DNA from 2 places in the Paenibacillus sp. FSL P2-0121 genome. Region 1 is predicted to be linked to the other one. Evidence: riboswitches for the same ligand, from Rfam matches in the RefSeq annotation. Region 1 holds a riboswitch; the other holds the start of a gene.

Evidence for each region. Region 1 has a riboswitch for cyclic di-AMP ahead of MKY54_RS02670 (hypothetical protein). Riboswitches for the same ligand answer to the same signal wherever they lie in the genome.
Region 2: linked by a shared signal. The riboswitch ahead of MKY54_RS25885 (TrkH family potassium uptake protein) and the one ahead of MKY54_RS02670 (hypothetical protein) in region 1 are both predicted to bind cyclic di-AMP.

Annotation. Positions count from the first base shown of each region.
Region 1 covers NZ_CP150245.1:599,787-615,861, forward strand. Annotated here, with positions in the region: gene MKY54_RS02645 (ATP-binding cassette domain-containing protein) at 1-365, shown strand, start outside; gene MKY54_RS02650 (ABC transporter permease) at 358-1,638, shown strand; gene MKY54_RS02655 (hypothetical protein) at 1,673-1,861, shown strand; gene MKY54_RS02660 (hypothetical protein) at 2,321-2,680, opposite strand; gene MKY54_RS02665 (hypothetical protein) at 2,815-3,336, opposite strand; gene MKY54_RS02670 (hypothetical protein) at 3,351-3,905, opposite strand; cyclic di-AMP (ydaO/yuaA leader) riboswitch at 3,974-4,138, opposite strand; cyclic di-AMP (ydaO/yuaA leader) riboswitch at 4,558-4,747, shown strand; gene MKY54_RS02675 (hypothetical protein) at 4,999-5,415, shown strand; gene kdpA (potassium-transporting ATPase subunit KdpA) at 5,632-7,308, shown strand; gene kdpB (potassium-transporting ATPase subunit KdpB) at 7,325-9,358, shown strand; gene kdpC (potassium-transporting ATPase subunit KdpC) at 9,414-10,022, shown strand; gene MKY54_RS02695 (histidine kinase) at 10,127-12,451, shown strand; gene MKY54_RS02700 (glutaredoxin family protein) at 12,551-12,790, opposite strand; gene ytxJ (bacillithiol system redox-active protein YtxJ) at 12,787-13,113, opposite strand; gene MKY54_RS02710 (SDR family NAD(P)-dependent oxidoreductase) at 13,342-14,064, shown strand; gene MKY54_RS02715 (ThuA domain-containing protein) at 14,113-14,748, shown strand; gene MKY54_RS02720 (MerR family transcriptional regulator) at 14,894-15,286, shown strand; gene trxA (thioredoxin) at 15,324-15,650, shown strand; gene MKY54_RS02730 (spore germination protein) at 15,762-16,075, shown strand, end outside.
Region 2 covers NZ_CP150245.1:5,871,670-5,887,744, reverse strand. Annotated here, with positions in the region: gene MKY54_RS25940 (NAD(P)/FAD-dependent oxidoreductase) at 1-341, opposite strand, end outside; gene MKY54_RS25935 (NAD(P)/FAD-dependent oxidoreductase) at 673-1,866, shown strand; gene MKY54_RS25930 (hypothetical protein) at 1,868-2,146, shown strand; gene hemQ (hydrogen peroxide-dependent heme synthase) at 2,214-2,972, opposite strand; gene MKY54_RS25920 (YuiB family protein) at 3,347-3,643, shown strand; gene MKY54_RS25915 (DnaD domain protein) at 3,884-5,422, shown strand; gene dnaI (primosomal protein DnaI) at 5,441-6,397, shown strand; gene MKY54_RS25905 (YqzM family protein) at 6,821-6,979, opposite strand; gene trxA (thioredoxin) at 7,333-7,650, shown strand; gene uvrC (excinuclease ABC subunit UvrC) at 7,772-9,724, shown strand; gene MKY54_RS25890 (CPBP family intramembrane glutamic endopeptidase) at 9,813-11,489, opposite strand; cyclic di-AMP (ydaO/yuaA leader) riboswitch at 11,810-11,985, shown strand; gene MKY54_RS25885 (TrkH family potassium uptake protein) at 12,050-13,408, shown strand; gene MKY54_RS25880 (TrkA family potassium uptake protein) at 13,422-14,093, shown strand; gene MKY54_RS25875 (LysR family transcriptional regulator) at 14,618-15,520, opposite strand; gene MKY54_RS25870 (succinate dehydrogenase cytochrome b558 subunit) at 15,923-16,075, shown strand, end outside.

The DNA of each region.
Region 1 (16,075 bases):
CGGGAACAAGTATCCTCTTCTCTACGCACCGGATGGAGCATGTGGAAGAGCTATGCCGTAACATTACGATTCTCGATCGATCCAATACGGTCGTTCAAGGGGATATCCGCACGATCAAGAATGGCTACCCGCGGGAAGAAGTATTGCTGCGTACAGCTAATGAGGTAAAAGGTCTGGAGTCCATCGCAGGTGTTACAGCAGTTAAACGGCTGGAGCGTGGGTATCTGTTATCGATCAGTGAGATCGGTGCAGCACAGCGTATTTTACAGCAGGCGATAGCACAGGGTGAAGTGGAGCATTTTGAAATCAAGGAACCTACGTTAAACCAAATCTTTATCAGAGCGGTGGGTGAATCTAATGAATAAGATGGGGACAATTATCGGCTTTACCTTTAAAAATAAAGTTAGAACGAAATCATTTATGATTACTACTTTGATTCTAGTATTATTGCTCAGCATAGGGATGAATCTTCCCTATATCATCGATCAGTTTAAGGGTGATTCGGCCAAAAGTGAAGTTACTCAAATTGCTGTGATTGCTGAAGAGGGAAATCAGGTTGCAGAATTGTTGAAGGCTTATACTGCGCCAGAGGGCATGCCACAGGCTAAGATAGTACAATATGCTTCTGCGGAGGATGCCGAGTTAAAGAAAGCATTAGATGAAGAGACCGTAGAAGGTTATGTTACTTTTGCGGAACCTACTGGTGAAGGGCTTCCACCCGTTACTTATCATAGTAATGATGGGGAACTAAACGGAGATGTGCAAGTTTATCTCCAAAATGCACTTCAGCAAGCAAACACACAATTCATCGTTGGCGACAAGCTGACCTCTGAACAGATTGCTGCAATGTCAACGCCTGTGCAGATTACTACACAACAGCTTAACGCAGGCGGTGGCAGTGAAAGCTCTCAGGAGGACACTCCAGCCATTAACTACATTATCGTATATGCCATGCTTATGTTGTTCTTTATGTCCATTATGATGACAGGCAACATGATTGCCGCAGAGATAACTTCTGAGAAAAGCTCGCGGATTATGGAGATTCTGATTACAAGTGCCTCACCTTTAGCGCAAATGTTCGGTAAAGTTATCGGTGTTTTCCTAGTAGGAATATTGCAAATTGGGATCTTTGTCGCAGCGATCGTCGTCAATTTGACGCTCCCGCATAATGCGACTGTATTGGCTGATTTTGATCTCGATTTAGGCCAGCTCAATATTAACTTGCTGCTCTATGGATTTGTCTTGTACGTATTAGGTTACTTCCTCTATGCCTTGATGTATGCGGCTGTAGGTTCGATTGTCAGCCGTACGGAGGATCTCGGTCAGGCGGTAATGCCAATCATGATGTTAGGCTTCGTAGCGTTCTATGTTCCACTGTTCAGTATCTCCAATGCAGATACTCTAGTGGTTAAGATAGCGAGTTATGTGCCTTTCACCTCACCATTGACGATGCTGCTCCGAATTGGTGTCGGCGAGGTGGCGATCTGGCAAGTCATTGTATCGCTGCTGATCCTGCTTGTGACTACCTTCATCTTCGGATGGCTGGCAGCCAAGATCTATCGTACCGGCGTACTGATGTACGGCAAACGCCCAAGTATTAAAGAAATCAGAAAAGCAATGAAAGCTTACAAGATCTAAGAAGACCTCATATAACTTTTAAGGAGTGCTAATGATGTCTACAAGCGAACAATATACCATTATGCTTTTAATGAGTTCGGTATCGCTGGCTACGGTTAGTAGAATGCTTCCGGATGGCTCCACTTTTATGGATTTCGTTCAAGGCGTATTGACTGGTGTTGCTATAGTGGGGATGTTGGCAGGATTGTGGATGTACGGTAAGGCGCGTAAGAGTAAAGTGTAATAGTAGGAACTGAATTTTCGGGGGTATCCTAACAACCATTTATGGTTGTTGGGATATCCCCGTTTTTGAGTTGGCAATCTCTTTGTATACGAGCTGATATAGCTAACGGACCCAGCAGCACTTAAATGCAACAATCATCGAGATTTAGCAAGATATCGGACACTATAGTCGCTATTGGCATGAAAAATGGTGAATTAGTAGCTCTTTTAACCAAATAGTTGCACTGGAGTCCGATACTATGCTCAAAAGGCGATAAACGTGTAAGTAACGTCATCTGGGTCCGTAAGCCTTGGTGGAAGATGATTAGGGCTTGCTTTAAGACGATCCAAGACGTTCATCGCTCGAGATTTTTACTGGAGTCCGAACGCCGGCCATATTTGTGGAAAAGCTTCAATTAAAGGCTCCTGAGTCCGTTAGATGCTTCATGCGCTCAAAGATCGTTTGAATTCTAGTCAGAGACTAAATTATAGAAAGATTTGCGCTCGTTAGTACATCCGCTTGGGCGGTCATCTGCTCCCGTACAGCTCTAAGCTGTGCTTTCAATGCAGGAACACTTTTTTGCAGAATAATGCTTATTTGAGAAAGAGGCAGCTTTAAGCCGTACCACAATACCTTCACAAGCTGTTCCTCCCAAGGTAATGCCTTAGCCGATAGAAGCGAGCGCCGGGCAAAAGAATCAGCACACTGGCGAATACAAGTGCGGTAAGCGTGGATAGAGAATAACTGAGGATCGAATTCATCCTGACGATATATTTTATGAAGCTCTGTGAAGGTGCGTATAGTAACCTTGTCCGCCTCATTAGATTGTTCTAACAACATGGAACTAAGTACGTAGACTTCATTAGTATACTTTTGGACACACTCTGCAAATTTAGTACTGTAGGTGGACTCGGGAGGTAAGGGGTCAGGCATGGTGAAACACGATCCTTTCAGAATGAGAGATTTGCTTGAATCTATAATATAGAAAAGTAAGAGATTGATTTATTGATGAGATCAGCGGTGTCTGGTTCCGGGCAACTGTGTTTCTGCTGGGAGGTACTGGATAAAGCTTTGGAAGGTTTGTAGTAGAGCCGTTCACTTCTGGAATTGCTCCCCCCTGCTGCAACACTGTACAGACGCCCTTGCTGAATATGCCCTGCCAAGGATTTACCCTGGAGCTTGGCCTTTAAATCCTGCAAAGCACCCTGAACTAGCTCAAGCTTAACCTGCTCCCAATCTGAACCTTCGCGGCGGACCTTATCCAGCGCTTCCTCAAGACGGCAATGACAGATAGCCCGTAAAAAAGAACTCCATTTAATGAGATCGAAATTTTTGGTGTTGGCAGAGATCAGACAAGCCCCCCAGCTGCAACCTCCCTTACAGGTGAGTTTTAGAATACCATAACGGCAGCCTTCAGCCCCTTCCATTCCATAGTGGATAGGCTCGGGTTCATCCAATACAAATACTTCAATGCGGGATAGTCTGCGCTGGTCCATAGTAGGGTTCCTCCTTAGATTTCCAAAAGCTTTAAGTCTACATGATGAGTGACACTAGCCTTTTCTACACAAGCGAGCATTTCCATTTTATTCTCACAGACTGCGGTATGCTCTAGCCATAGTCGGAACTTCTCTTTCCGTATAACAGATAGATGTAAGGGAAAGGTGCTGCGGGATCTCAAGACATACCAACCGGCGCTTACATCTTTCCAAGGCTCCTTGAAGGCTGTAAACCACGGGAGTTTTTGGTGTGATGACCAATCCTGCTGCTGCTGTTGTTCTCGAATTTTTTTATATATCTCATATACAATCTTAGAGTCTAAACAGTCTTTACAAGAAGAAGGTGTGCTGAACTGGCGAAGGGCTTGGATCTGGTTCTGGCCAAATGCATAGCCTACAATGTACCTGTGATTATGTTCTTCGAACCACAAGGCCCCGAAACAAACGTAATTTAGACTTATCGGCTCAAGCAGCCCTTGATGTATCCCTAAATAATAGTGCTTCAAAACATTCACCCCATCCAGCGTGCTATCACCTAATAAGCTCAGGTAACGCAAAAACCGCAGCAAGAGGAGGACCTCTGCTGCGGTTTTGGATTACAGGCAGATATACCTGGGCCAAAGCGTGGCGGATCAAGGGTCTCTCTCTTTACGCTTACGAGGTTAGCTGTCGGATTCGGACGGTGAGAGTCGCCCTACCTATTGAGACTTATGCAGTCTCCTTTGGATTCACCCCAAGTAGGCCAGGTGGCCTGATGGTTCCCCCGTTCCCTGCGAATGCAGGAACTCAGCGTTGATTGTTTTTCATGAATTAGATTCAACCCGAATCATACTCTTTTCAAGATTTTCTGTAAAAAACGGAAAATGTTCTTTTAGAGCAATTTTAACCATATCCTGCCGACTACGACTGAAAAACGAGGTAAATAGGTATTTATGGCGTGTTATCGCGCCTCTTTCTCGCTCAGCCTCAGCTTCTTGCGTTTCTACCTATAATGGGAATTTGCAGTATTTTCGCTCTAAAAAGGTGAATAAAATCACATGGGTTATAGATAGCGATTAAACGCTCCAAACTCGAGTAAACAAGAGATATAGAGAGATTAGATATCAAGTAAGCGCTATCTAATGGGAAAATAGTTTTTAATTTGCATTATTTTGGCATCATTCAGGTTTTACAAGTCTTCGTGCATAAGAGTATGATTACTCCTGTTTCAACGACAATCGAATATTTGATCCGCTTAATTTCCGGTAAGGAAAGCGGGGGAACCAACAATCGGCAGCCGATGTGAGAGTCGGAAGCCGATTATGGGGTGAATCCTGTAGAGGGTGTGAGTGAGCTCGCATCTATACAGGTAGGGCGACTCTCACCGCCCGAATCCGACAGCTAACCTCGTAAGCGTATGGAGAGAGGATGAGTGCAATGTGACCGCTAGCGAGCCACAGAGGAGATCCTTTGTGGCTTTTTGCTGTGCTCTTAGAAGCAAAGCATTTATGGAGGCCTCCCCTAAGAGGTCGCTAAATTCATCATTAGCGGTATTTGTAAGGCAGCGTCTAATGACGTGACACAACCGAGCTTTAGGTTGTGCCCGAAAATGACGATAGGTCAACATCCTTTCGGAGATTTTCGTTGCCTCCTTGTTGTAAATGAGCAGGAGGAGAAAAAAAGATGACGGATCAGAATGAATATGTGCTTGTATGTGCGCCTACAAAGGCGGGAGAACATTTCATTAAACTTCTGAAGTTCAGGGGTATTAAGATGGCGGGATTAACCAACAATGTGGCTGAGAAAGCTTTACTTGAGGAGCTCGGGATTGAGCAGGTTATTCTAGTGGATACCCGCCATCAGAGCACTTGGTTTCGCCCATCGTTCCCGGTAGGCAGGGTATATCTGTTTGAGAGCAGCTTTCCGCTTTGCTGCCGCTATATTCAGATGTGCCGTACCTGGACGACACAGCCGATTTTTGTGATTACAAGTTCAATAAATCCTAGATTGGTCTATAAAAGACTTGGTGCGAGCTATGTAATCTATTCCCATAGTGGTGATGCTGATTTTCTAATCGATAGATCACCTCATCAAGGATAATGGAAGGAGTGCGGAAGATATGATGGATCTGTATATGGTGGCTTCGTTAGCTGTAATTTACGGGTTATTTTATGGCTTTATGCGCTGGTGCGCAGGTGTAGTTGAGGATACGGGGAGGGATAAGCTGTGATTCTAGTAATCGCTGTTACCCTACTGTTGTTTATATATCTGGTTTACGCGTTGATTCATCCTGAGAAATTTTAAGGAGGGGCATTCATGGGCATTTTGCAAATAGTCGTCGTAATTGTAATTCTCATCTTGCTGGTCAAGCCGATGGGAACGTATTTATATCATGTATTTTCTAACGAACCGAATCGTACGGATCGCTGGTTTGCAGGCACAGAGAAAGGTATTTATAAGCTGATCGGCCTGAAAAAACGGGACGGAATGTCCTGGAAGAAGTATGCACTCAGCTTTGTTTTAACTAATATCGTACTGGTTGCTTTCAGTTATATTTTTCTAAGATTACAGCGGGGATTGCCGCTGAACCCGAATGGAATTGCCGATATGGAACAGACGCTTTCATTCAATACGGTGATCAGCTTTATGACCAATACGAACCTGCAGCATTATAGCGGGGAGACGGGACTATCGTATTTTTCACAAATGGCAGTCATCACGATGATGATGTTCACGTCTGCAGCGAGCGGATTTTCTGTTGCGGTTGCTTTTGTCAGAGGGATTACAGGACAGAAATCAGTCGGGAACTTTTTCGAGGACTTCGTAAAAGCACATATTCGTGTATTCATTCCATTAGCTCTGCTAGTTTCATTGGTGCTGGTAGGATTGCATGTGCCACAAACGCTCAAGCCATCGCTTGAGGTCACTACACTCGAAGGGCAGACGCAACAAATCGCTATCGGTCCAGTCGCTTCTTTGGAATCAATTAAACACTTAGGTACGAATGGTGGCGGCTTCTTCGGAGCCAATTCAGCGCATCCTTTTGAGAACCCTAATCCACTTACGAACGTTCTGGAGATTCTCTCTATGTGGATGCTGCCAGCCTCTCTGCCATATATGTACGGATTGTTCGCTAAGAACAAACGTCAGGGCTGGGTGATTTTCACAGCAATGATGACCTTGTTCGTACTACTGCTGGGATTGAATTATTATGCGGAAACCAAAGGCAATCCAGCTATCAATGCGCTGGGGATCGAGTCTTCGCAAGGCAGCATGGAAGGTAAAGAGGTGCGTTTTGGTATCCCGCAATCTTCGCTGTTCACTTCGGTAACAACGGCAGCTACGACAGGTAGTGTTAACAATATGCATGATACGCTGACACCGCTGGGTGGCATTACCCCTCTGGCCCTAATGATGCTCAACAACGTCTTCGGGGGAAAAGGTGTCGGACTAATCAATATGCTGATGTATGCCATCATGGGTGTCTTCTTATGTGGACTAATGGTTGGCAGAACACCAGAGTTTCTCGGGCGAAAGATAGAAGCCAAGGAGATGAAGCTAATTGCGATTGCTATCCTTGTGCATCCGTTCATTATCCTTGTACCAACAGCAGGTGCGTTCTTAACGGACTTGGGCAACGGTGCCATCACGAATCCCGGATTCCATGGACTTAGCCAAGTGTTATATGAATATGTCTCTTCTGCCGCGAACAATGGTTCAGGATTTGAAGGGCTTGCGGACAACACCACCTTTTGGAATGTTACAACCGGGATCGTAATGCTGCTTGGCCGTTATGTCTCTATAATCGCGATGCTGGCAGTTGCAGGCTCACTGATCCAGAAGAAGCCAGTTCCTGAGACGATTGGCACATTCCGCACAGACAATGGTCTGTTCACCGGAATTCTGATTGGTACCGTTGTAATTATCGGGGCTCTGACGTTTCTGCCAGTCATTGTGCTCGGCCCGATTGCAGAATATTTGACCTTACGGTAGGAAGAGGGAGAACAAGATGAGTACTGTAAAAAGAAAAAAGCTGCTGACGGGACCCATACTCCTAAGCGCTGTAAAGGATAGCTTTATTAAGCTTAACCCGGTGACGTTAATTAAAAATCCGGTCATGTTCGTAGTCGAAATCGGTACGATTATTGTATTGCTTATGGTACTGGCCCCCGGATATTTTAATGCAGAGAAATCGGTAGGCTTCAATATCACAGTGTTGTTCATTCTGCTATTCACAGTGCTGTTTGCCAACTTCGCTGAAGCGCTGGCTGAAGGCCGCGGGAAAGCCCAGGCGGATTCACTCAAGAAAACGAAACAGGATATCACAGCTAACAAACTCGTTGGAGGGTCTGTGAAGACCGTTTCTTCTTCCGAGCTTCGTAAAGGAGATATTGTCATCGTCAGTCAGGGAGAACTTATCCCTGGCGATGGTGAAGTAATTGAAGGGCTGGCCTCCGTAGATGAATCTGCAATTACAGGTGAATCTGCACCTGTTATTAAGGAAGCCGGCGGAGATTTTGGCTCAGTCACAGGCGGCACCCGGGTAGTCAGTGATGAGATTAAAGTCAAAATTACCAGTGATCCCGGTGAGTCATTCCTGGATCGGATGATCTCCCTCGTTGAAGGGGCGAAACGTCAAAAGACACCCAATGAAATTGCACTAAATACACTCTTGATCAGTCTGACGTTGATTTTCCTGATTGTAGTAGTGACCTTGCGGCCAATTGCGACTTATCTGGGCGTTGATCTAGATATTCCTGTTATGATCGCCTTGCTGGTCTGTCTGATCCCGACCACAATCGGGGGACTGCTCTCCGCTATCGGGATAGCAGGGATGGACCGCGTCACACAGTTTAATGTCCTTGCTATGTCAGGGAAGGCCGTTGAAGCTGCCGGCGACATTAATACAATGATTCTAGATAAGACAGGTACGATTACTTTCGGAAACCGGATGGCGAGTGATTTTGTGCCTGTTGGAGATGAAACGGAAGCTGAGCTTACGGCTTGGGCAGCTATTAGTTCGCTAAAGGATGAGACTCCGGAAGGACGTTCGGTTATTGAGCTGGCTAAGAAGCTGGAGCGCAGCTATGACAGCAAACTTGCTGAAGGCGGAGAGTTCGTAGAGTTTAAGGCTGAGACCCGGATGAGTGGTATAGATCTACTTGATGGACGATCTGTTCGTAAAGGGGCAGTCGATTCCGTGAAGAAATGGGTACAGTCGAAGGGCGGAGTCATTCCCGCGAACCTCGACAGTAATTCCGATGCTATCGCTCGGATGGGGGGGACCCCGCTTGCTGTTGCGGTAGACAACCGGATTTATGGACTTATTTACTTAAAGGATACGGTTAAGCCAGGGATGAAAGAGCGGTTTGATGAGCTGCGAAAAATGGGAATCAAGACTATCATGTGTACAGGGGACAATCCGCTGACCGCAGCTACTATTGCCCGTGAAGCAGGGGTAGATGATTTTATTGCAGAGAGTACACCTGAGGATAAAATAGCGGTTATCCGCCGTGAGCAGAACGAAGGCAAGCTGGTGGCAATGACTGGTGATGGTACGAATGACGCACCTGCCCTTGCCCAAGCTGATGTGGGCTTAGCGATGAACAGTGGGACTACAGCCGCTAAGGAAGCAGCAAACATGGTTGATCTGGACTCCGATCCCTCGAAGATCATTGAGGTTGTAGCTATTGGTAAACAGCTACTGATGACGCGGGGCGCGTTGACAACGTTCAGTATTGCGAATGATATCGCTAAATACTTCGCAATTATTCCGGCAATGTTCATGCTCGCTATTCCTGAAATGGAAGCCCTGAATGTCATGGGATTGGGTTCACCTAGCTCGGCAATTATATCTGCATTAATATTTAATGCGATTATTATTCCGCTGCTGATCCCATTGGCTATGAAAGGTGTCTCGTATAAAGCGATGAGTTCTACGAAGCTGCTGGGACGTAATATTTTTATCTATGGTTTAGGTGGAGTAGTCGTTCCTTTTGCGGGCATCAAACTTATTGATTTGCTCGTAAGTGTATGGATATAACAACGGATTGACTAATCATTGAAAGGGTGAAAGCATCGTGAATAACAGAAAATCGATTGCGGACGCTGAAGAACAGTTGTCATCATCGAAGGGTGCTAATTTCTTTATTATATTACGGCTATGTCTAGTGTTTGTTGTTCTTTGCGGAGTGATTTATCCTCTGACTACTACAGCGATTGCTCAAGTTCTGATGCCATCGCAAGCAAACGGCAGTCAGCTGAAGAATGACGCTGGAGTAGTTGTGGGCTCAGAACTCATCGGGCAAAGCTTTACGGACCCGGCATTATTCCATGGCCGTGTATCCAGCATTGATTATAAAGCGGAAGCTTCAGGCTCCAATAACTACGGCCCATCCAACCTGGATATGCTGCAGCGGACGAAGGATTCCATTACACAGTGGCAGCTGGATAATCCGGATGTGCCTGTAAACAAGCTGCCGGTTGATTTAGTAACCAACTCAGGTTCAGGTCTTGATCCGCATATCACTCCTGCGTCAGCAATCGTGCAGATTCCCCGGATCAGTAATTTGACCGGGATTCCAGCTACGCAGCTGGAAGAGCTAGTGAATAAGCAGACCGAAGGTCGCGATCTAGGACTGTTTGGTGAAAAGCGGATAAATGTTCTGAAGCTGAACATGGAGCTGCAGAAATTAACGAACAAATAAATATAGCTAATATCCCTGCCCGATTGTTCAAACTGGGTCAGGGATATCTTGCTTTCTGGCATAGAAGAGTGAATGGATGAACGGGTTATTAAGGAGTGGTCTTGATGGGAACATATCGGAGGAAGACGCCGGAGGAACTGCTGCTCTCTATTTATGAGCTGCATCGTGGACGCCTGAAGATCTATATAGGTCCGGTCAGTGGATCAGGCAAGACCTATCAGATGCTGCGTGAGGGTCAGGCGCTGAAAGCACAGGGCATCGATGTTGTAATCTGTGCGGTTTCAACCAACCAGAGTCCAGAAACAAGGGATCAGCTGGGTGACTTGGAACGGATTCCAAGTATTCATTGGTTTCAGAAGGAGATCGAGAAGAAGGATCTGGACGTGGAGGCCATTGTGGCACGTAATCCAGAGGTTGTACTGACCGATGGATTGGCTCATCATAATCGCGAGGGTGCGGAGAGATCAACTAGGCTGGAGGATATCAAATATTTATTGGGCTGTGGAATTAGTGTCATCACAACTGTAAACGTATACGAGCTGGAGGGCGCAGCAGATCTTGCGCGGAAGTGGACGGGGATTGAGGTGGAATATTCCTTGCCTGCGGAAGTGCTCACCCTTGCAGATGATATCGTTCTAATTGATGTGACTCCGGAAAAGATACTTCAACGTTTGTCCGAAGGACATTTGGGCAAGAAGCAGCGGACTTCGCTTTTTAACAAAGGGAATCTAAGCAAGCTGCGGGAGCTGGCGCTGAGAATGGTTGCGGAGGATGTTAATGGTTCGCTGGAGAAGCATCGGGAGGAGCAAGGATTGCTGGGGGCTTCGGGGATTGCCGAAAAAGTGTTGGTGTCCGCACAGTATTATTGGAATGGCTCGATTCATATCCGCCGTGGGCAGCAAATCGCTAAACGGTTAAACGGAGATCTGGCGGTGGTATCCTTCTGGAAGCAGGGCCTGACGCCCTCTAAGGAAGCAGCAACCTTCAAGCGATCCCTATGGAAGCTGACTGAGAAGATTGGGGCCTCGATGGAGGAGATTTCTTTTCGCTCGAAGAGGGAGATTCCGGGACTTCTAGTGAAATACGCTATCCAGCATAATATTACCCGTATCGTTATGGGTCACTCTAAGCAAACGGCGTGGCAGGAGCTGTGGAAGGGTTCGATTGCTAACTCATTGTTAAAGCAAATCCGCGGAGTAGATGTGTTTTTCGTGGCTGATCGTGCTGAGCGTGAGGGAGAACGTGTTCTTCCTACCCGGCAGAGCCGAAATGAGCGGAAAGCTGATGCTTATCACAGATTAAGCACTCAGGAAGTAAAGGATAAAATCGATGCGATTCGTGGGGGCACATTTAAAGTGTACATTGGTGCTGCTCCCGGGGTGGGCAAGACTTATAAGATGCTGCGAGAAGGAAATGATCTCTTAAAGAGAGGGATCGATGTTGTTATTGGACTACTAGAAACGCATGGACGTAAAGAAACGCTTGAACAGATCGGTGAGCTGGAGATCCTTCCGCGACTGAGCATTGACTATCGGGGGGCTGTCCTTGAGGAAATGGATACGGCAGCTATTATTAAGCGTAATCCGGAGGTCGTACTGGTAGATGAACTGGCACATACCAATATGCCGGGCAGCAAGCATAAGAAGCGGTATATGGATGTTATGGAGTTATTGGATGCGGGGATCTCTGTAATCTCCACTGTGAATGTTCAGCATTTAGAAAGCTTGAATGATGCAGTAGAACAAATTACCGGAGTTAGAGTTAGAGAGACTTTCCCGGACAGCATTCTGCAACGGGCCGACGAAGTTGAACTTATCGATGTATCCCCCAAAACACTGCAAGAGCGGATGAAGGATGGAAAAATATATGCGATGACCAAAGTGGATCAGGCGCTGGGGGCTTTTTTCAAAATCGGCAATCTAATCGCCCTCCGTGAACTGGCGCTGCGGGAAATTGCTGATGATGTGGATGAACGTCTGGAGGCCTGGGAACGTGTCGGGTCGCTGCGGGGACCTTGGCGGCGGCAGGAAGTGATCTATGTGTGCATCACCTTAGGAGATCATGCGGAACGTCTGATTCGGCGCGGTTTTAGGATTGCCTATCGTCTAAAAGCTTGCTGGTATGTTACGTACGTACAGGAATATAAGCAGAGCGGGCCTTCTTACGATAAACGAATTAATGATTTGAAAGAATTGACGGAACGACTGGGTGGAACGTTTAAGATGATTCCTAACGTGCTCCCGGCACGAGTGTCTTCCTTGCTGCTTGAAAGGTCTCAAGCCTTACAGAGCACACAGATTATTATCGGCCAGTCCCAACGCTCATGGGTGCGCAAATGGCTACGCGGGGATGTCACTAAACAGATTTTGCGTTCGGCCAGAAATGTAGATGTACTGGTCGTGGCAAATCTTATGCGTGAGGAACCCTAAGCTTTAGAACAATGAAAAAAAGGGATTCCTTGCCGAGTGGCTGCTGGAATCCCCTTTTTTGTAAGCATATATCAAGTGCTAAATAATTAAACGGATGAATTACTGAGCAGCTTCGAGAAGTGCTTTCAGCTCGGGAAGATTGAATCCTTTGGTGGCGTGATCCCCTGCTACAGTAACAGGAACACCCATGAAACCAAGCTTTTCGACTTCCTCTTGATAGACGGTGCTAGTCATAACATCTCTTACTTCAAAAGGGATACCTTGCTCCGTAAGATATTGTTTGACCAGATTACAGTCGCTGCAGCCTGCTGTTGAATAAACAATCACTTGCTGGCTCATTGGTTCACAGCCTCTTTGATAGCATCTCTTGTGATCTTCCAGTGGGAAGTGTTCCAGCGGACCTCATTATCCTCAAGCAGGAAGAGCTGTGGAGATTCATGCTTAATCCCGAAATCCTCGGCAATTTGATTGGAAACTGGACGATCCTCGATGACTAGAACTACTGCTGCTGCAGTATCCGCATCCTTTAGATAAGCCTGGAATTCTTCATTAGCTTTGGCGCTAATCGGGCAGGTAGTGCTGTGTTTGAACAGCAGCTTCTTGCCAGGTTTAGCCACATACTGCTCAAGATCTTCCAATGTATGAAGTTGTTGAATAGACATAGATATCACCCTCCTGGGATCGTTATTTTACTAACCATTGTGTTGTTAACAACCTGTAATCATGATTGTAACATATATTAAATTTAAAACAAAAAGGATTCTGGAGCAGCTAATCCAAGGATGACTAAACCCTCATTTTAGTGCGTTGAAAAAAAGAGGACGGCATGCTAAGGTGAAAGGAAGACAACTTGCTTCAATAATCCTTACTAGGTAGGAGTGTTGATAAGAATGAACAGAGTTGCATGTGTGACTGGAGCTGATCGGGGTCTCGGATTGTCTCTTGTGCACTCTCTTTTAGAGAAACAGTTCTCAGTATTTGCTGGACAATACATGAGAGATACAGATGAATTGAAAGCGCTTAAAGAGGAGTATCCGGAACAGCTGGAACTTATTCCACTCGATATTGGTAGTAAGGACAGTGTAAAGCAGGCAGCAAGGGCTATCGCCAGCAGAACTGGGCATGTTGATATTCTTATTAATAATGCCGGAATTATTCATTCCGCAGATGATGCTACGATGCTGGTGGATATGGATGATGAGGGCATGGCGGAGATTTATAATGTGAATACGCTAGGCGCGTTGAGAGTCAGCAATGCACTTATGGGACTTTTATTGCAAAGTAAGGATAAATTGATTGTTAATATTTCTTCGGAAGCGGGCAGCATTGGCAGAAATAAACGTATTAATATGTACGGCTACTGCATGTCTAAGGCGGCTCTCAATATGCAATCCTCCCTGATGCACAATCATCTAAAGACGCTTGGGGGTCAAGTGATGGTGTTTCACCCCGGCTGGATGAAGACTTATATGCATGGCGAAAAAAATGAGCAAGCGGATATTTCATCCGATGTGTCTGCAGACCAGATTATAAGTCAGGTTATGGAGTATAAAAAGCATCTAGGGGATGAGCCGGCCTATCTTGATGTGGATGGAAATACATGGCCTTGGTAGATGGTCTTCCCGTAATCAAAAAAGTACACGAAGAAAGGCGATGATAGGATGTCTACACTAAAAGCACTGGCACTCGGAAGTTATTCGGAGGTTAAATATCACCCATTTGCGGGAGTAGACCGGGAGATTGAGCAGATCCTTGCCAATGACCTGCAGGTATTCTCCTCGGAGGATTATGGGCTGCTTAATAAAGAAACATTATCTGATTACAAGCTGGTAATCTCCTATACCGAATTCTCCGATGATAAAATACCGGCGGAACAAAGCAGCGCATTGCTCTCCTATGTGGCTAACGGTGGTGGATTACTAGTGGTACATAACGGAATCTCCTTACAGCGTAATCAGGAGCTAGGCGCTATGCTGGGAGCGCATTTCACTCATCATCCAGAATTCACTTCGCTCCAGATGTCCATACCGGCACGGGAGCATCCCATTATGCAGGGGATCGAAGAATTTGTGATCGATGATGAGCCTTATTATTTTGAGCAGCATCCCTATTTCGAAACAACTGTGCTTATGGAATATCCTCATGATGGGGCAATGAGGCAGGCGGCTTGGTGCCATGAATTTGGTCTAGGCCGGGTTGTTTATTTAATGCCTGGTCATCATTTGCCGTCATTTTCCGTAGAGCCCTTTCGCCAGATGATTCTTAGAGGTGGACTTTGGGCGGCAGGATTATTGTAGGATATAAGCGGATATACCTGTTGTAACATAAAACACGAGTCCAACTGCGGGTTAGCTGCGGTTGGATTTTTTTTGTTGACTCTAACATTGGTGTCAGGGTTTATACTGGTGTAGAACAATTCTCATGAACCCCGGGGAGAATGCTATGAAAATAGGTGAGCTTGCTAAACTGACGGGCGTAAGCGTCCGTTCACTTCGTTACTATGAGAGTCAAGGATTAATCTCGCCGATCCGTCAGGCCAACGGATATCGGGAGTATTCTTCACTTGCTGTAGAGACGGTAGAAACGATTAAACTATATTTGAACCTGGGTCTGTCGACAGAGCAGATCGCGGGCTTTCTACATTGTGTCTTGAAGAACAAAGAAGCTTTCTGCGCAGAAGTGATGCCACTATACCGCAGTAAATTGGAAGATATTGAACGTCAGCTTGTAGAGCTGAATCAGATCAAGAGGAATTTGGAAGAACGAATGGCATCTATTCTGCAGGAGCAGGATGAGAGCAAGTTGGGAACGTGTCCACTGGAGAACTTGGAATAGTACTGCTGGTGTTGAAAAATATGAGGAGGAATGGCAAATGTCTATTATAAATGCCGATAGTGCGGATTGGGTGCGGTCAGAAATACGTGGTGGAGGAACGGTACTGGTGGATTATGGTGCGCCATGGTGCACCCCTTGTAAGGTGCTGCTGCCTGTTCTGGAAGATCTTCACCAGGAATATGGAGACGATGTTTCTATTGTTAAGGTGAATTGTGATGAACTGCCGGATTTGGCTGGAGAAGCGGGTGTTATGGGGATGCCTACAGTCATTGTATATAAAGAGGGGCAGCCCGTGGAAAAGCTGGTCGGTCTGCGTCCGAAAGCAGCCTACCAAGGCATACTGAACAAGGTTCTTCAAGCATAAGGCGATAATTTTAAAGATGAAATTAGGGAGACTCCATATTGTGGGGTCTTTTTTGCGTGCATGATTTACCCATCTTCGGTAAAAAATACGAACACAGTTATAAAGGAGGTGATGAGGGTGTGGAATATTATTCTAGAGATAATTCCTAAATGGAGTGTGATTTTCCAAGCTATTATGATCTTTTTCGTTCCGTTTATTCTAATCCGGATGATGAGTTGGGCTAATGTAAAGGAAGATACGATAAGTACTAGAGCAAAAAAAGCTGCCGGCAGCATAGGTGGTGGGGTTCCTTACGGAGAAGCATCTCTAGGTTCTAGCAATACGAAAAAGGTTACTAAGGCGGACGATTCCGTTGGAATCAGTGAAGAATCTCCTACAGGAGCAAGCTATAGCGGTCAATTTCGGGAGGATTTGCAAAGATTTAA
Region 2 (16,075 bases), 1.7 Mb from region 1:
CCAGCTGTAATGATGATCGCCTTACTGTGGTATTCGGCTACATCGGTTGTAACCACAAAATGACGTTCGTCCCGTTTTTGAACAGAAATCACTTTCTCCTCCAGCCGGATATTGGATTGGAACATATCCATTTGCCGAGACAGGTTGTCGACCAATTCTTGTGCTGTTACTTTTGGAAAACCTGCCACATCATAAATGTATTTTTCTGGATAAAGGGCAGCAAGTTGTCCCCCCAATTGGGGCATACTTTCAATAAGGGTTACTGATGCCTGACGCATTCCGCCGTAAAATGCGGCAAACATGCCAGCTGGCCCGCCACCTATGATTAAAAGGTCGCTCATAGGAACGCTGGATTGCTCTTGGGTCACGGGATATTACACCTCCGAGTTGATATATTCATTTTGCCATACTTGTGTACCTTCTTATTATAATCATTGTGACACATACCTGCAAAGAAAGACTTTAGAAGTCAATAAAAGTGTGACGTTTTTTAGTATTTTAATGTTTGATTAATGCTACACTAAGGTTTACAATGGATATGGTCAATTTAGAAATGCTTCAAGTTTGATTGGAATTTCTTCTAAATATAAGTGTATAAATTCACAAAAAGGACCGTACATTGTTTCAATAAAAAATACAAAGACAGATTTACCTCTTGGAAGGAGCCGGAACATGAGTAGTATTCCCAAAATCGTTATCTTAGGCGCGGGCTATGGGGGTATTTTGACCGCACAGCGCTTGCAGAAGGCTTTGAATTATAATGAAGCGGATGTCACGCTTGTAAACCGTCACGAGTACCACTATTTTACTACCCATCTACATATGCCTGCGGCGGGTACGGACAGTATTGAACACACTCGGGTGTCCATTTCGAAACTAATCGATGAATTCAAGATCGACCTCGTGAAGTCATCTGTTCAGGAAATTCGTACTCAGCAGAAAAAGATTATTTTGGAGGATGGTACCCTATCGTACGATTATCTTGTCATTGCTTTAGGTGGAGAGCCTGAAACATTTGGTATTCCTGGACTTGATAAATACGCACTGACAATCCGGAGCATCAATTCCGTTCGTTTAATTCGCGAGCATATTGAATATCAATTCGCTAAGTACAAGAACGAGAACAATGCTCAGGAGCATATTAATTTTGTTGTCGGTGGTGCCGGCTTTAGCGGTATCGAATTTGTAGCTGAATTAGCTGACCGTATCCCTGGACTGTGTAAAGAATATGACGTTGATCCAAGTATGGTTAATATATATAACGTAGAGGCTGCTCCGACAGCACTGCCTGGTTTCGCTCCTGAGCTTGTTGAGTATGCGATGGACTTGCTCACCAAAAAGGGAGTTACCTTCAAGATGGGTGTTGCGATCAAGGAGTGTCTGCCAAACGGGGTAATTCTGGCATCAGGCGAAGAAATCAAAGCCTCCACAATTATTTGGACAGGCGGAATCCGTGGCAATCGTCTTATTGAGGCTGCCGGATTTGAAGCTATGCGTGGGCGCGTGAAGGTAGATGAATATCTACGTGCACCGGGCCAAGAGAATATCTTCATTATTGGTGATGGCTCCCTTATGATTAATCCGGAAGGACGCCCTTACCCGCCAACCGCTCAAATTGCTATGCAGCAGGGTGAATGCTGTGCGCATAATTTGGTGGCGGCAATCCGCAATCAACAGCCGAAGAAATTCGCATTCAGCAATAAAGGAACCGTAGCTTCCCTAGGCAAAGGCCAAGGAATCGCTGTAGTAGGCAGCAAAACTTACAAGGGCTGGACTGCAGCTCAGTTGAAAAAAGTTGTAGATATGCGCTACTTGTTCATTATCGGCGGAATTCCGCTGGTTCTGAAAAAAGGAAGATTCTTATAAGATGCGCCATTGCAGCGTACAGGTACGCGGACTGCTGACTCGGGAAGAATTGGACCGTTATAACGGACTGATAGAGGTTGGATCTTATCTGGAGGATCAGAACCAGTATGATCTGGCTTATATCGTTCAGAAGGAAATTGATCTGCTCATTCTCCCTGGTATCGAACGCCTGAAGGATAAAGGGCGCGCTCGGGATCGGGCCACGGCTGAATATCTGGAAAGTTTACGTGAAGATGATGAGGATAACGAAGATGAGGATTCAGGAACTTCGGTGTCTTAATCTAATAATATGGCAGTTAAAAAGGGTGTGTCTCCATGCGAACTGGAGACACACCCTTTTTTTGTTGTTACAGCTTGAGCATTTCTTCAAAAGATTCTTCTGTCAGCAGATTGCCGACATAAAAAGGTCCGAATTCGCCGTAGCGAGCACTTACTTCGTCAAAACGCATTTCGTATACCAGCTTTTTGAATTGCAGTGCATCTTCAGCGAACAGAGTCACGCCCCATTCCCAGTCATCAAAACCGACGGAGCCGGTAATAATTTGCTTCACTTTACCTGCATATGAACGTCCAATTAACCCGTGTGAAGCCATGAGCTCCCGGCGTTTGTCCATATCAAGCATGTACCAGTTATCGGCAAGCTCGCGTTTTTTGTTCATAGGATAGAAACAAATGTGTTTCGCTTGCGGTAAAATAGGCTTTAAACGTGCGGCAACATGCGGATTCTGCATAGGGTCGCTGCCGTCGCTGCCACTGCCACCAGCAGCGTAGTTGCTTAATTCAACAATACTTACATATGAATAAGCTTTGGTTGTATATTGAGCAAAAGCGATTTTGTTAAAGGCGGTCTCAAGCTGGTTCAAAGCTTCTAGGCTTTCGCGCAAAAACATCATTACAAAATCGGCCTTTTGGCCCACTATGGAGTATACTGCGGTGCTGCCTTCTTTAGCTTCCTCAACAGGGCTCCATTCCTGCATAAAAGCATGTAGTTCTTCCAGGGCAACGGCACGTTCTTCATCATCTGCTGCCGTCCAAGCGGTCCAGTTCAGAGAGCGGAAGTCATGCAGGGCATACCAGCCTTCCAGTGTCATAGCGGCTTCGATCATGATCTCACTCCTTAAAAGTTTTACGAAGCATAAGCCTCGCCCAAAATAACATCGCGTAAAACTTGCTTCGAAAGCATACGCTTAGTTTTACGAAGCATAAGCCTCGCCCAAAATAACATCGCGTAAAACTCGCAATTGAAGCATAAACTTAGTCTTACGAAGCATCTGCTTCATAGGCTATGTATGATCTGATTAATCTACTTGCATTGTATCGCAATCAAGCCGCCAAGAGCAAACGGAGGCATCCTCTAAGTGTGCGAATTAGTGCGTGAATTTGAATAAAGTTCATTGCTTCGTGACATTTTTTCTAGTAAACTTACTACTAGCTTGTAAAAGATGTGCGCTTCTTTATAGAAAGGGGTGGAGACGGTAAGATGGGATTTATTCCAGTGTTTATCCTAGCCGTTTTATTCTTTGTGATGATGTTTGGTATCGGCTTTATTCTTAACATGTTAATGAAGACAACCTGGTTTCCCGCTTATCTATTCGTACTTATTATTCTACCCGTCGTAATCTATTCTATTTGGGATAGAAACGCGATGTCGCTCTGGGAGCATCTCTCCAGTTTCCACTTTGTTGATTATCTTACAGGTGTCGCTGGTCTTGCAGGTGCTATACTTAGTGGATGGACCATTCAAAAGCTGCGCTTTGGCGGTTACAAGATGTTTTAAAGATTTGAAAGAGCCTATGTTATGAATCAGTCTTATATTTCTGCGAGAAACGGGATACCTTCCTCTTTAGAGGTCGGCGAAGCCGTTTCTTCTTGTTTAATAGAGGTAGATATTCGTAAGAAGAAGTTGATTATATTGCGAAAAGAGTCGAAATTGGGATTTTATTTACATTTTCGCTATGTTAATTTGTGATAGAATAGAATCCTGTATGAATTCGTGTAAACAAGGGGGTATCCGTAGATGCGGATGAGTAACTTACATCATTTCACCGAACATCATCGGTACTGCGTTTCCCGCGAATTTGGTCTTAGTGTTATAGATGGACGTATGCTTAGCTCTGTATATCAACCTATGGTAGGAGCCTTTGCAATCAGTTTCTATCGCTTGCTGGTTGAACATGTGCCAGCAGATAGCATTGGCTATTCTGGAGTGGAGCAACAGCGCAGGCTATTTATGACTTTGGGTGTTGAACCCAATGAGAAAGGCCGCAAATATTTAATTGATCAGGCTTCCCGGTTAGAAGCAGTGGGTCTGTTGCAGACCTGTCGAATCTATGTGCCGGAAACAGATGATTATTTATATGAATATGAGCTAATGCCGCCGCTATCGCCAGCCGACTTTTTTGCCACTCAGCATTTAACCTTGCTGTTACGTGATAAGATTGGCAAATTTGCTGTGCTGTCCTTACGGGAACAGTTCTGGAATCGCGAGCCGGAAGAGTGGAGCCGCAGATCTATAGGCAAAGAGAATATTTCCGTGCCTTTTTATGATATTTTTCAACTTAATACACATGTCATTGATTATGAGCTGGAGCAAGCTTTGGCAGAGGTAGCCTCTGTTCGACAGCCCGGCACGCTTGAATCCGGAGAGCAGGCAATTGGATACAGTGACATTATTTTGCGTTTTCCACGGGAGTCTGTGAATCGGGCTCATGTAGAAAAACTGCGCTTTGACCATACTCAAATGGGTGTAATTAACTATGTTGCTCATAAATACGAACTGAGTCCGCAGGATTTATGTCGTTTGCTGGATGAGGATGGAGTGTTCTCACCGGAGGGCGAGGTCATGCTGGATGCGTTGCAATATAAAGCGAGCCAACATTTCAGGCAAGATATGAAACGACAGGAAAAACGTGAAATTGCAGCTGCGAAAGTTGTTTCTATCCGGTCCAGTGCGACCGAAGAGAATGATGATTCTATAGCACCACCAGAGCAATCTGTTGAGATGGAGTATTATGTAGAAGTACCGCCACAATTTTTGTCCAAATGTGACATTCACCAATATAATATGATGCTGCGGAACGAACCTTATACGAGACTGCTACAAACCTTTTTCCCGGGTGCAGTGCCCAGCCATCTGATGGATATGTTCGAGAAAATAGATCTGAACTATAAGCTGAGCGGTGAAGTAATTAATGTACTCATTCATTATTTAATGACTATGGTAGCCTCGGGTGGAGAACAGCGGATGAACCGCAATTTTGTAGAGGCTATCGCCTCCAATATGCTGGTTAAACAAGTGAACACCTACGAGAAGGCTGTAAGATATATTAGAGATCAGTCCAAAGTGAAGGGCAAGGGGACAACGGCTAATGCTGCTGGAGGAACACGATCACGTTCTTATGCCAAAAATACAGGCCGCTCCAATAAACCGGAAATTCCGATTGTGCTGGATGATGGAAGTGCTGGAACAGTATCGGAAGAGGAATTCGCGGCGATGATGAAGAAAGCAGCAGAAATTAAGGCTAGTAAGAAAAAAGGCGTATCGCAAACGCCTTAATGAAAGAGAGGTGGAACAATGGAGTCTATGGGCGATGTACTTCGTTCGATCAACAATCCAACTCTACGGCAGCGTCAACGCGATCTTGAACAGGGGTTATTCAATCATCCACTTGTGAAGGCATTACAGTCCGAACATCCTGAACTGGACGAATCACGACTGCGGCTTCATATGAGTCGCCTGTATCAATATGTAGAGGAAAGCCGAAACTGTGCGAACTGCCCAGGACTAGAGAAGTGTCCAAATGATTTTCCTGGCCATTATAGTAAACTAACGGTAGAAACTGTGAATGGTTCAGTAGATCTATATGAACGCAAGACGGCATGCCGACTTAAAGTGGCACAAGATAATCAGGATAACATCCGCAAACGTATTCGTAGCTTTTATGTGGACGAGCGTGTACTTAACGGCGGTTATGATGAGATAGATATTATGGGCAAAGACCCGCGCCGGGTCTCGGCTGTGAATAAAATATTTGATTATATCACGAATGTTAAAGAGGAAGGCCTGACTTCACGCGGCATTTATTTACATGGCTCTTTTGGAACAGGCAAAACTTTTTTGATGTGTTATTTACTGCATGAGCTTGCTGTTGCTGGATATACCGGAGTGATCGTATACATGCCAGACTTTATAGAGGACTTGAAATCGATCATGATGGATGGCCAGAAGATGAAGGAAACTGTTGATACGATGAAAAGCTGCGATTTACTTATTTTTGATGACATTGGTGCGGAAAATTTGAATCCTTGGGCTCGTGATCATGTACTTGGGGCGATCTTGAATTATCGGATGAACCGCAAACCAACCTTCTACACCTCGAATTATCCGTTGGATGGCTTGGAGAAACATCTTAGCTTTACGAGCAAAGATGGTGAAGAGGTCTATAAAGGCCAACGACTAATGGATCGCATTGCTCCTTTTGTGGATGTTCTTCCACTGCATGGGGAGAATCAGAGAGGGGCCAATAGATAAGCCTGGAATATTCATAATGTAAAATTCAAAAGAGCAGTGATTCCCCTTTTATTGGAGGATCGCTGCTCTTCGTTTTTTTAGTTATTCGGACTCAAACGCCGCTTTTTCCCTGCTACGAAGCAGGATCGTCTTAAGTCCTGATTGTTTTTCACTTGTTCAAACACACTTTCGGGTTGCAGCATCTGGCGGGCATACTGAATCTGATCGATAATTAGGGAAAGTCTCCCTAAAAATGAACTGATTCGTCAGCGAAAACAGATATTCTCCCGATTATTAGGGAGGAATTCCCTGATTCCGTTCATTTATAGCAAATATCAGCTATAATCAGGGAGGTTTTCCCTCATTATTCCAAAAAAAGAAGCCGCCCCATAAGTAGCATTCACTACTTTTGAGACAGCTTCTTTTTATTGTGCGATGATTCCTTTACTCCGAGAGAATAAACTTAAGGATGACCATTCCGAAAAAGACAACCGTCATAAACGTGGTCATTCCGAAAAATCCGGTCATTAAATCCCCAAGATCATTGCGGGGTTCTTCGTTGATATGTTCTCGTGGGTCCCGTACTTGCGCGTTAACATCCATAGTTTCTGCCTCCTTACAGGGACAAGCCCTGTATTATTAGATGCAAATTGACATTAGTTTATGAAATAAGTCATTGACAATTAATGCGCTTTCTTTAAGTATACCGAAATGCTGGGGAGGTTGTAAAGAAAAGAGTACGCAAAAAAAATACATTGAAGGCAATATAATTGCGAGTGATATTTCACATATCCCATAAAGATATGTTATACTTGTAATGTGTCGGTAAGTGGTAATTTGGTTATCATATTACATGAAACAATTTATTAACTCATATTACGGAGCAGCTTCCATGAACTAAGCTTTGGCTTAAGATGTGCGTAATGCTTCGCAAAACTTAAAGGAGGAACAATATCATGGCTATCGTGAACGTGTCTGACCAATCCTTCAGTAACGAAGTGGAAGGTCAAGGTACTGTAGTAGTAGACTTCTGGGCTCCTTGGTGTGGTCCTTGTAAAATGCTCGCTCCAATCTTGGATGAATTGTCCACAGAGCTGGGAGACGACGTGAAAATTGCAAAATTGAATGTGGATGAGAATCCGGAAACGGCTTCCCGTTTTGGTGTTATGAGTATCCCAACTCTGATCTTCTTCAAAGATGGTCAACCGGTAGATAAAGTTGTGGGACTGAACTCCAAAGAATCCCTGAAAAATATCGTAGCAAAACATCAATAATTGATAGATGCTACTGTTCGGGCCTCGGCCCTGCCACTCAGCGCCTTCGGTTCATTCCGGAGGCGTTTTGTGTGCTGAATGCCAACTAATCATGGGTCCAATTTAGCTGGAGGGGATCATTTTGGACAATATCCGCAATAAACTGGCACTACTACCCGATCTGCCTGGCTGCTATCTGATGAAGAATCAGGAAGGCACTATTATTTATGTGGGCAAAGCGAAGGTACTTAAGAATCGGGTACGCTCTTATTTTACAGGCAGTCATAATGGTAAAACGCAGCGGCTTGTCGCTAATATTGCTGATTTCGAATACATCGTTACGTCCAGTAACATGGAAGCGCTCATTCTAGAGTGTAATCTGATTAAGAAACATATGCCGCGTTATAATGTGCTTTTGAAAGACGACAAGACGTTTCCTTATATAAAAATAACGAATGAAACTCACCCGCGCCTTGAGGTTACACGCCGGGTGATTAAAGATAAAGCAAAATATTTTGGCCCTTATCCTAATGGTTATGCTGCTCAGCAGACTAAAAAGCTCCTAGATCGTATGTACCCGCTTCGTAAATGCGGCGTGATGCCAAAGGAGGTCTGTCTTTACTATCACATGGGCCAGTGTTTGGCACCGTGTGAGAAGGAGGTTCAGAAATCCGAGTATGAGCAGATTACGCAGGACATCGCTGCTTTTCTAGGCGGAGGTCATGAGGCGGTCAAAAAGGATTTACAGCAAAAAATGCAGGAAGCTGCTGAGGAATTATATTTTGAGCGGGCGAAGGAACTGCGGGATCAGATTATCCATATCGATGCATTGATGGAGAAGCAGAAGATCAACACTACAGATACTAAGGACCGGGACGTATTTGGTTATGCTGTAGACAAGGGATGGATGTGTGTACAGATTCTGTACATGAGACAAGGGAAGATGATTCAGCGCCATTCCTCCGTGTTCCCGTTCTATGGTGAAGCCTACAGTGACTTTATGTCTTATGTGACGCAGTATTATAGTGATAATCCCGCTTTGCCGCAGGAGATCCTGCTGCCGGATGTGCTCGATGAGGAGTCTCTGGCTAATAAAGAGACTAAACCCGAGATCGCCATAGCTGCTCCAGCAGAAGCGGATTTACAACAGGGTGAAGATACTCCTGAATCGGCTGAAGAGGCTGAGGCACGTGCGACGGCGGCGGAGGAAGCTGCGGCAGCAGGGATCGTGGATGCCGCTGGTGGTGCCTCCATTCTGCAGGAGTGGCTGGGCATTAAGGTGCTTGTGCCACAACGCGGTCTTAAGAAGCAGATGGTTGGCATGGCTTGCCAAAATGCAAGAGTGGCTATCGACGAGAAATTCCGGCTGATTGAACGGGATGAAGAGCGTACCTCTGGAGCAGCGATCAGCTTAGGCGAGAGCTTGGGGCTTGAGCGCTTGAGCCGTATTGAGGCGTTCGATAACTCGAACATTCAGGGGACTAATCCGGTCTCAGCGATGGTTGTCTTCATTGATGGCAAGCCTGCACGAAAAGAGTACCGTAAATATAAGGTTCGTACGGTGGTGGGTGCGGATGATTATGGAACGATGCGCGAGGTCATTCGGCGGCGATATGAGCGGGTATTGAAGGAGAATCTTCCGATACCGGATCTTATCGTGGTCGATGGAGGGAAAGGGCAAATCTCCTCTGCTATTGATATTCTGGAGAATGAGCTGGGATTATTCATTCCGGTCTGCGGCCTTGTTAAGGATGATAAGCATAAGACGGCTCAGCTTTTGGTTGGAGATCCGCCAGAGCCTGTCGCGCTAGCCCGGGACAGTCAGGAATTTTACCTTTTGCAGCGGATTCAGGATGAGGTCCATAGGTTCGCGATCACCTTCCACCGTGAACAGCGCGGGAAGTCCATGGTTACCTCCAAGCTGGACTCTATACCTGGTATAGGTGAGAAGCGCCGTAAAGCGCTGCTAAAGCATTTCGGATCGCTTAAGAAAATTAAAGAAGCCTCCGTGGATGATTTCCGTACACTTTCTATTGGAGAAAAGCTGGCAAAACAAATTCTTGATGCGCTCAAGGATGAAGAGCCAACCTCATAGCAATGGTGACAAAAGAAAAAGGGTATCAAAGCAGCGACTAAAGCTGCTTTGATGCCCTTTTTTAATTTTATTACGTCTTCACATTAGTTTAAATCAAAGAAGAAGGCTCCACCGGCTTAGGTTTCTGTGGTGGATTAAATCGATAGACGATGTAAGCGACTATGAACGGCATAATAATCGCGAAGATACCCGCGCCTACATTTACGCTCTCCTTCATAAAGATCAGCGTAGCGCCCATCAGGATGCTGTCAAACACGACGTGGCTGAACATGACAGCAATAAATCCGTAACGAAGGAAAATATAACTGAACAGCAGCCCGATTACGGTCAGCTCAATGGGACGGGAGCTGATGGGATAGATCGGATATAACGTATGGCCAAACGCCCAAACCAACGTGGTGATCAAGCAAGCGACAAAAGTGTTCCGGAACACCTTTTTCAGCATAGGAATTCCGAAAAAGCGATAAATGGCTTCCTCAGATAAACCAGCGAGCCATGCGACGATAGGCAGAAGCCAAGCATATCTCATGTTATAAGGAGATTGGGTGGCGTCTGTAGTAGACCAATTGTGCAAGGTAAACGATAATATGATGAACATAACCGTCTGCACCCCTAGCAGAACGAAAGCCCAGATGTAACCAGCCCGGATACTGTCCAACACATATTGTCCATAGCCGGGCTCTTTGGCGCGGGGCCAAGGGTTCATGCCTTCCTCTTTTCGCCATAAGCCATTGCCGCCCACTAAAGAGAAGTAGAGCAAGGAGGACATCAGCAGGCTGTACAAAGCATAAATGATAAACATAATGACAGAGGTAATCTGTGCTTCTAGCCCTTCACCCGTAGATTCAGGCAGCATATTATAGGTGCTGATCATCATGATTACAAAATAGGCTGAGCTTAGGAATACTCCACGTTTAAAGGAAGTATGCTCTCTTCTAAGAATACTGTAGACGAGTGCCAGAATTCCTAAAATCAGTGTGGGTATACCGTAACCGAATAATGTTAGCTTTTCCGCTAAAGAGGTCTGTCCTTGTACGTAGGAGGTATGCCAAGCTGGTGCAGTGAATCCGGCATTAAAGCTGGATACCTGCTCTCCACTGAAATCAAAATAATAGTGCAATAAGGATTCGCCGACCTGAACAGTACTATCCGTATATACTAGCCCATGGCTTCCTGTATTCGATTCAATTTGTAGTTTGGCAGGATTTACTTCCCATTCCTGAAGCCAAGGACGAGCAAGATTCTCCTTCTGCGCTAGAGTGAGGTCAGCTCCCTTGTCCTCTTTTGCACCAACGGAAGCAATGCCTGGCCCCTCATCGGAGACAACTTTTGCAGCCTTTGAGAAAGCGACAATCTTACCGGTATACATATTGAGGTCAACGATGATTTGCGGCTCTTGCTCCGCTGAAGGAGTAAGCGTTGCCCGAAAGACATCAAAAGGATATTTTTGATCCAATTTTTTCTTGGTGTAGTCCTCCACAAGCTTCTCGCGAGACATATAACCATAAAAGGAAGAGTCCGTCTGGTAAAGTGCATTCCATTGATCGTTTGGTGCTTCGGTGTAGTTGAGCTTTTGTTCTGCGAATAATATGGCTTGGTCACGGGCTTCTGCCTTGCTAATGACGGTGGTATCTTCACCTGTAGGGCTACTAAGCAGTGAAGGGGAAATCTGAAACATAATAAATAGAATAAGACCGATAATGCCCGAGATGATGAGCCTCTTGGAGAGGGCACGTTGCTGTAAGGGCTGGCCGACGGGATTCATGTAACGCCTCCTTGTTATGTACTGACAATGTTATGTTCCATTATAGTATTAGTGCCTGGTTGGTTACAAAAAACATTATATGTTCTTTTTATGGGTAATAGAGATAGTATAGAATAGTCATGTGAATTTATACCATGAATTTTATCGTGTTCATTTCTGCACGAATGATGAGAATCGGTGTAATTGCAGGGAAAACACGGAAAAGTGATGAGAAAAGGCACTCCTTTTGATGCAGTCTCTTTAAACCGCATTTTTTCATGTGAATGAGCATTAATTGTGTCTTTGTGAATTCACTAAATAACGTATATAATTTGTATGCAATTGTATAGTAGCCGAATTTCTGGTGAAAACGGGGGAACCATAAGAAGTGATGAAAAGTGGAGTGTACACGATAAATGGCACTTTCATCAGGGGTGAATTTCGTTCTGGGAACGAATAGGGCAGCCTGCACAGTCCGAATCCGACAGCTAACCTCGTAGGCTAATTTACTGCAGGAACCAAGTCAGCATTGGTTTTCCAGTGCTTTTTTTGTTGGAATTTTTGATAAGAAGGTGAGCAAAGTGGCTTCACAGTTTCGCAGGATTTCTGAATTTAAGTTTCTGAAGCTCTCGCCGCCGCAGATACTGGTGCTTGGTTTTGCATCGATCATTCTGATAGGGGCCCTGCTGCTTATGCTGCCCATCTCAAGCACAAGCGGGAATTCCGTGGAATTTATTGATGCATTATTTACTTCAACGTCGGCAACCTGTGTTACAGGGCTTGTTGTGCTGGATACCGGAATTTCGTTCACCATTTTTGGGAAAACCGTAATTATGATTCTGATCCAGATCGGCGGCTTAGGTTTTATGACCATGGCCACTCTATTTTCACTGGTGTTAAAGCGTAAAATATCTTTGCGGGACAGGCTAATCCTACAGGAAGCCATGAATCAGGGCTCTATGGAAGGAATTGTGCGACTGATCCGGAGAGTCCTCATATATTCTCTTGTCATAGAAGGCTGTGCCGCTGTGCTGCTGTCTATTCGCTGGGCTTTTGATATGCCGTTGGGAAAAGCGATTTATTATGGCATATTTCATGCGGTGTCTATGTTTAATAATGCGGGGTTCGATATTTTTGGGGATTTTCGCAGTTTAACTGATTATGTATATGATCCGCTTGTGAATATTATTGTGATGTTTCTGATTGTCTCCGGCGGGATTGGTTTTATTGTAATGTCAGATCTGGTGGAGTTTCGGGTAACCCGCAGGCTGTCTCTACATAGTAAAGTTGTCCTGTCCACCAGCACAGGGCTGATTCTGATCGGAGCTTTGGTTATTTTTATATTTGAGTTTACTAACACTCGTACCCTGGGTTCACTGAATTTCGGCGGTAAAATATTATCGGCCTTCTTTCAATCCGTGTCTCCCCGTACGGCTGGCGCGAACACAGTAGATATTGCTGGACTTCGGCAGGCTACACAATTTTTTATAGTGATTCTTATGTTTATTGGTGCTTCTCCGGGCTCAACGGGCGGCGGGATCAAGACAACAACCTTTACAATGATGATTGGTGCTGTAATTGCTATGCTGCGTGGACGGGAAGATGTTGTGTTGTTCCGTTATCGGCTGGCTCAAGAGCGCATCTACAAGGCATTAACGATCACGCTGCTGGCTTTGTTGTTAATCGCCTCTGTGTCGATGATACTCTCCACAACTGAAGACAGTAATTTCTTGGCAATCTTGTTTGAGACGACCTCCGCCTTTGCTACGGTAGGACTGACTATGGGGCTAACTCCGGAACTGTCAGCGATCGGTAAGATTCTACTCTGTCTGACGATGTTTGCAGGTCGGCTAGGTCCACTAACCTTAGCGTATGCACTCGGTCCCAAACAGGGTAAACCACTGTATAAGTATCCGGAAGGTAAAATAATTATTGGATAGGAGTTAATTAGAAATGAAAGCACAGCAATTTGTAGTAATCGGCTTAGGTCGCTTCGGTTCAAGCCTGGCGCTTGAGCTGATGGAAATGGGCTACGAGGTGCTCGGCATTGACCACCATGAAGAACGCGTGGAGGAAATGAGCGATCAGCTGACGCATACGGTAGTAGCAGATGCTACAGATGAGGGAATTATGCGCTCGCTTGGTGTACGGAACTTTGATTGTGGGATTGTTGCGATTGGTGACAATATGGAGAGAAGCATTCTGGCGGCCATTTTGTTGAAGGAGATTGGAGTCAAGCAAGTGGTGGCTAAGGCAATCTCTATCCTTCATGGCCGCGCACTGTCGCGGCTGGGGGTTGATCGGGTTATTTTTCCGGAGCGGGATATGGGGATTCGTGTGGCACATCAGCTGGTGACGCCCAATTTGCTGGATTATATTGAACTGTCCAAGGATTATAAAATTGTCGAGCTGACCGTACCGTCCTGCATGAACGGCAGAAGCTTGTCTGATTTAAATACAAGAGCTAAATATGGCTGCAGTATTGTTGCCCTAAATAGGGAAAGCGGAATAATCGTCGCTCCAACTGCCCATGATTATTTAAGTGAAGGCGATGTTATGGTACTCATTGGTCCTAATGAAAGTATTGACCGTTTTGAGAGTGAAGTTGTGAACCAAGAATCATAGGAAAAGAAGCTGACTCAAAAGTAGTGAATTCTACTTGGGGGCAGCTTCTTTTTTATGGAGTAAAGAGTAGGAAAAGTAATGGATTTCACTATGCCATATGGCTATAGACCACGCGTAGTGTTCTAATATATTGGTTTGTGCGGTGGACGAGTTGTTAGGTGTGATATTCGTACGGCTGTAGTAGATGATTTGTGGTATCTGTGACGGTGGAATATGGGCGATATGCGTTCTTTGTTTGTACGATGTACAGAGTGGGTGTGAACTAATTAGGGAAAACCTCCCTAAAAATAGCCGCTATTCGCTCTAAATGAACGACATCAGGGAATTCCTCCCTAATAAACAGTGGGATTCCTTTATTAGTTACTGAATCAGCCGAAAATTAGGGAAGTTTTCCCTGATTTTAAGTCTGCTGAACAAAAATCTCTAAATTTCAGGGAGAAATTCCCTAATTACGCTATAAGTACTTCACTTATTACCTCATTTGGAGATCACTAGGTGCGCCCCTTGATTCATTTGGTCCGGCTTTACCGCTCACGTTCTGTCAGAAACATCTCTTCGGTAACTTGCACCAGACTGCGAGCCGCCGTGCTCATGCTTCCATCGTCACGGTAGATCAGGCAGGTGGTCCGTTGAGTCTGCTCCAGCTCCTTGATATGTAAGGACACCAGCCCGCCGCCGTTCAGCAGTTCTGGACGCAGATAAGACTTTGGCAGCAACGCAGCCGCTTTGACAGTCGGAAGCAGCCGTACGATGGCTTCGAAGGAGTCAATCTCCATGCGCACATCGGGATCAATCCCGCAGCGCTGGAATAGATCGTCCGTCAGACGCCGGTACCAGGTCCCCTTTGAGAAGAGAATCATAGGCAGCCGGGATAGATTATCCATGGTTAGCTTGGAAGATAAATTTAAAGGATGCTGCTCTGAGACGACCAGTCGCAGTTGATCCTCAAACAGAGAAATGCAGCGTAACCCGGGTTCTTGAATAGAGGAAGCGATCAGACCTACATCTGATTTTCCCTCACTAACTGAGGATACGATCTCATGCGTTCGGCCTGTGATCAGCTTCAGCTCTGCGGTCGGATATTTATCCATATAAGCGTTTACCAGCGGCGGAAGCGTGGTCTGCAGTGAGGTAAGACTAGCCCCCAAGGTGACAAGCCTTGGCTCCCCCTCTTTAAATTTGGAAAGGGCTTCCAGAAACTTGGAACGCTGCTGCCGTTGTTCAAGCGCATAGGAATAAGTGAGACGCCCAACCTCGGTTAATTCCAGTCGTTTGCCATAACGATTAAACAGTGCGACCCCCAGACGTTCCTCGAGTTTAGAAATTTTGCGAGACAAGGCGGGCTGGGATAGATTGAGCTGGCGTGAGGCCCGGTTTAAGCTGGAATGTTCCACAACTGCTGCAAAAACATCTAAATCGTCAAACATAATTGAGTTCCTCTCCTAATGCGATGTACGATCAGTAGTGATGAAATTCATAGCCGTAAGAGTAACTGTTCTTATTACATAAGGAAAATCAGGTTATGTCGGAAAATGTTGTTTTGCTAAATGAGAATTATTATCATATAAAATCTATTCTTATGCGTTTATTGTATAACGTTTAATAATTAGATTGCAATTCCCTTATAAGCGAAAAAAGAGTAACATGAAAAGTGACACAAGATATTCACATTTTGTGAAAAATAAAACTAAGTCCGGTAAACTCTAGGATAACGGTAAATTAAGGAATTATGTCATTGGATTGTCAACGTTATCCTGTGTCAAATGTAGTTCCGGCGGTGAATACCCATTAATGAAAACGCTGTTTTAATCGGAAAGGGGTTACTTTGTATGAAAGGATTTTATTCCAGAAAGATTCATTCCTTGCTAGGCGTTATCCCACTTGGAGCCTTCTTCATTGAGCACATGATGACGAATTTTGCGGCTGTAGAGGGTGGCGCTTCCGGTTTCACTGACAGCGTGTTATGGCTGAACAGCCTGCCG